2 regions of the Methyloparacoccus sp. NF-16 genome follow, and region 1 is predicted to be linked to the other one. Evidence: predicted binding sites of a transcription regulator. Region 1 holds the regulator's gene; the other holds the start of a gene.

Region 1 (2,198 bases):
CCGTTTTCAAGCGCCGCCCTGGATGGCCTGCGAGACGACGACCATGGCAGGGCGCAGCAGGCGGCCATGCAGCAGGTAGCCCTTCTGGTAAACCTTGATGACGGTATTGGGCTCGGCTTCGTCGGTGGGTTGCATGGCCATGGCCTGGTGCAGTTCGGGATTGAATTTCTCGCCCTCGGGATTCACCGGCGATAGCTGGAATTTCTCGAACGTGGCAAGCAGCTGCCTGAGGGTCAATTCCATGCCCTCGCGCAACTTGGCGACTTCGGGGGTGTCGCTGGTCTCGACGCTGAGGCCCAGTTCCAGGCTGTCGGCAACGGACAAGAGCTCGCGGGCGAACTTTTCCAGCCCGAACTTGCGGGCATCCTGCACATCCTTGTCGGCGCGACGCTTGAGGTTCTCCAGCTCGGCCTGGGTTCTGACGAACTTGTCCCAGTTTTCCTCGGCCTGCCGGGCCAGCTGGTTGAGCTGCTCGGTCAAGTCCCGAGGCGCATCCTGTTCGGTGGGCGCTTCGGTCCCGGTTGCGGTCGTGTTGGGCGTTTCCTGCTGGTCTTCGGGCAAAACGTCGTCCGGGCTCATGTGAACGGGCTCCATCGTGTGAAATTGGGTTGGTGGGATTGGGTGATCAGTCTGGCCAGCCGTCTGGCCGGGCTGCCTTCAGCTAAATTGGGGCAGGGCTCTGTGATTCAAGGCAGCGCCGACCAGTTTGGCGGTCAGGTCGACCAGCGGGATCACGCGCTCGTACTTCATGCGGGTCGGCCCGATGACGCCGAGCACCCCGACGGCCTGGTCGTTGATGGCATAGGGTGCGGTCACCAGGCTGCAATGGCCGAGAGCGCGGTGGCCGGATTCCTCGCCGATGAAGATCTGCACGCCGGGCGATTCGATGCAGCGGTCCAGTAGCTGCATCATGGCTTCCTTCTGGTGCAGGGCCTCGAACAGGCTGCGGAACTGCTCCATGTCGGCCAGTTCGGAGAAGTCCATCAGGTTGATTTCGCCGGACACGAACACCGGGCTGCGGCGCTTGCCGCGATCATCCAGGGCCAGGTCGGTGAGGGTGGCGGCATCGAGGATTTCCTGGCTCAGGCGATCGCGGGTTGCCTGGATTTCCCGTGCCAGGCTGGTGCGGACACTGTTGATGTGCTTGCCGTTGAAACGGCTGTTGAGGAAGTTGGCGGCCGCCTGAAGTTCCGCCGGGCTGAAGTCCCGCGGCACCTGGATGATCTTGTTGTGGATTTGCTGCTGCTCGGTGATGAGGATGACCAGCAGCCGGCGTTCCGACAGCGGCAGGAATTCGATGTGGCTGAAGGCGTTCGATTCCTGCCGGGGCAGCATCACGATTCCCGCCATGTGGGTCACCTCCGACAGTAGGCGGGAGGCGGTTTCCAGCACGTCGCCCGGGGAGTCCTGGAGCAGGAGATCTTCCCTCAGCTGGTGGACAATGGCGTCCTGCAGGGGTTTGACCGTCATCAGGGTGTCGATGAAGAACCGGTAGCCGGATGCCGTCGGCATGCGTCCGGCGGAGGTGTGCGGGGCGGTGATGAGACCCATGTCCTCGAGGTCGGCCATCACGTTGCGGATGGTGGCGGGGCTCAGGTTGAGCCCGGCATCCTTGGCCAGCGACCTGGAACCGACCGGCTGCCCCTCATTGATATAGCGTTCCACCAGAACCTTGAACAGGTAGGAGGCACGCTCGTTCAATTGATGGATAATGGGCACGGAGTTCCTCGCAGGCTCCCGATTAGCACTCTGACGTGGAGAGTGCCAGAAACTAGCAATCCCCAGATGCAGTGTCAAGAAGCGTCTAACATGCGGCCGTGGCGCCCAGGCCAGTTCAGTCGGGTACCGCGGGCCATGCGCAGCAGCCTGTGGTCGCGCCAGCCAGCGGCAGCCTGGTTGGTCCTGTTGCCAGAATCGATGATGTCCATGCCCTTGACCGCCAAGTTTTGCAGGGTCCGTTGCGCATGACCGCACTGGCCGGTTTTCGCGTCGCGGCACTGATCGGCAAGCCGGACGCCGGGCGTATCGCGGAGACCCTGACGGAATTGCACGCGCTGCTGATTCGCCGTGGAATCCGGGTGATCGTGGATGCCGATTCCGCGCCTTTCATCCATGGCGTCGTGCCGGATCGCGGCTCGCTCAGGGAACTGGGCCAGCGCTGCGACTTTGCCGTGGTGGTGGGCGGCGACGGTACCCTG
Region 2 (2,198 bases), 1.3 Mb from region 1:
GGATCAGCAGTCGGTGGTCTTGCGGGTGCTGGACCGAGGGCCAGGGATTGCGCCGACGGTTTCCGAGCAGCTCGGCAAGGCGCCGGTTTCGACCAAGGATCATGGATTGGGTGTCGGTCTGTTCCTGGCCTTTTCCACCATTCATCGCCTGGGTGGCAGCATCGAAATGACCCCGCGTTCGCGGGGTGGCACCCAGACGAGGATTGTCCTGCCCCTGGCGAGCCCCTGGAGAATGGTATGAGCGATACGATGCCCTTGGATGAACCACTGGAGCGCCCTTCTCTCCTGCTGGTCGATGACGATCCGACCTTCTGTGGCGTGCTGGATCAGGCGCTCAGGAAGCGGGGCTATGAGGTGCATGTGGCCACCGATGTGGAGACGGGCATTCGTCTGGCCGAGGAGATCGAGCCCGAGTTTGCCGTCATCGATCTCAGGATCGGGCAGGAGTCCGGTCTGGCGCTGGTCAAGCGGCTGCACGAGCTGGATGCCAACACCCGGATCGTCATGCTGACAGGCTTTGCAAGCATCGCCACCGCGGTGGAGGCCATCAAGCTGGGGGCTGTGCATTATCTGGCCAAGCCGGCGGATACCGACGAGATCGTTTCTGCCCTCCACAAGGAGCAGGGCGACGAGTTCGTCGAGATCAAGGACAAGCCGCTGTCGATCCGCCGGCTCGAATGGGAGCACCTGCAAAAGGTGCTGGTCGAGCATGGCGGCAATATCTCGGCGGCCGCCCGCGCCCTGGGAATGCATCGCCGTACCCTGCAGCGCAAGCTGGAAAAGCGGCCTGTCAAGGATTGAGCCGCCGGTCAACCGATCGCGCTGCCTGAGCTCCGGTCCCTCCTTCCGGCACCTGCCTCCGGCATGCCGTTCCTCCCTGGTATCCCCTGAATCGAGCCTCTTGTGCGTGAGTGAAGGGCTGCCCCGCCTCGTTCTTGCCGTCTGACAGCCGTAATGCCAGCAGATGCCGTCGCATGGCTTGACAGCTGTGGGCGGCGCTATATGATTAGCACTCGCCTGATTTGAGTGCTAACAGGGGGCTCCGGCCGATACCTGTCCGCGCCGAATCCTTACCAAACTACCTGGCACAAGGAGCTATTCATGAAAATTCGTCCCTTGAATGATCGCGTCATCGTCAAGCGTCTGGAGGAGGAGCGTACCTCGCCGGGCGGCATCGTGATCCCCGATTCCGCTGCCGAGAAGCCGGTTCGCGGCGAGGTTGTCGCGGCAGGCAACGGCAAGGTCCTCGACAATGGCCAGGTTCGGCCGCTGGGCGTCAAGGCGGGTGACAAGGTGCTGTTCGGCAAGTATGCCGGCACTGAGGTCAAGGTCGATGGCGAGGAAATCCTGGTCATGCGCGAAGACGACATCATCGCGATCCTGGAAGGCTGAATCCCCGCCCTTCCAATCCCTCAACGATTCAACCGCATTAGGTATTAAGCAATATGGCAGCTAAAGACGTACGATTTGGTGATGATGCCCGTAGCCGCATGATCCGTGGTGTGAACATCCTGGCGCAGGCCGTCAAGGTGACCCTCGGCCCCAAGGGTCGCAACGTGGTTCTGGAAAAGAGCTTCGGCGCGCCGACCGTGACCAAGGACGGTGTCTCCGTCGCCAAGGAAGTCGAACTTGCCGACAAGTTCGAAAACATGGGGGCGCAGATGGTCAAGGAAGTGGCGTCCAAGACCTCCGACATCGCCGGTGACGGCACCACGACCGCCACCGTGCTGGCCCAGTCCATCCTGACCGAAGGTCTCAAGGCGGTAGCCGCCGGCATGAACCCGATGGATCTCAAGCGCGGCATCGACAAGGCCACCGCGGCCGCCGTCGAGGCCATTCACGGCATGTCGGTGCCTTGCGCCGACAGCAATGCCATCGCCCAGGTCGGCGCCATTTCCGCCAACTCCGATGAGGCCATCGGCAAGATCATCGCCGATGCCATGGACAAGGTCGGCAAGGAAGGCGTCATCACCGTGGAGGATGGCTCCGGCCTCGAGAATACCCTGGACGTCGTCGAGGGCATGCAGTTCGATCGCGGCTACCTGTCGCCCTACTTCATTAATAACCAGCAGAGCATGAGCGCCGAGCTGGAGAATCCGCTGATCCTGATCTGCGAGAAGAAGATCTCCAACATTCGCGACATGCTGCCGGTACTGGAAGGTGTCGCCAAGGCAGGTCGTCCGCTGCTGATCATCGCC

What was found. Region 1 encodes HrcA, which represses chaperone genes, less so after heat shock. Its sites were predicted from a motif close to TNTTAGCACTCNNNNNNNNNGAGTGCTAANA; they were not measured.
Region 2: a site for HrcA is predicted at 1,005-1,035, ahead of groES (co-chaperone GroES). Genes of this name have one in related genera too.

The regions. Positions count from the first base shown of each region.
Region 1 is NZ_CP174130.1:2,482,795-2,484,992, reverse strand. It holds gene grpE (nucleotide exchange factor GrpE) at 7-579, opposite strand; gene hrcA (heat-inducible transcriptional repressor HrcA) at 658-1,719, opposite strand; gene ACH5N8_RS11860 (NAD(+) kinase) at 1,965-2,198, shown strand, end outside.
Region 2 is NZ_CP174130.1:453,466-455,663, forward strand. It holds gene ACH5N8_RS02085 (ATP-binding protein) at 1-241, shown strand, start outside; gene ACH5N8_RS02090 (response regulator transcription factor) at 238-801, shown strand; gene groES (co-chaperone GroES) at 1,102-1,392, shown strand; gene groL (chaperonin GroEL) at 1,446-2,198, shown strand, end outside.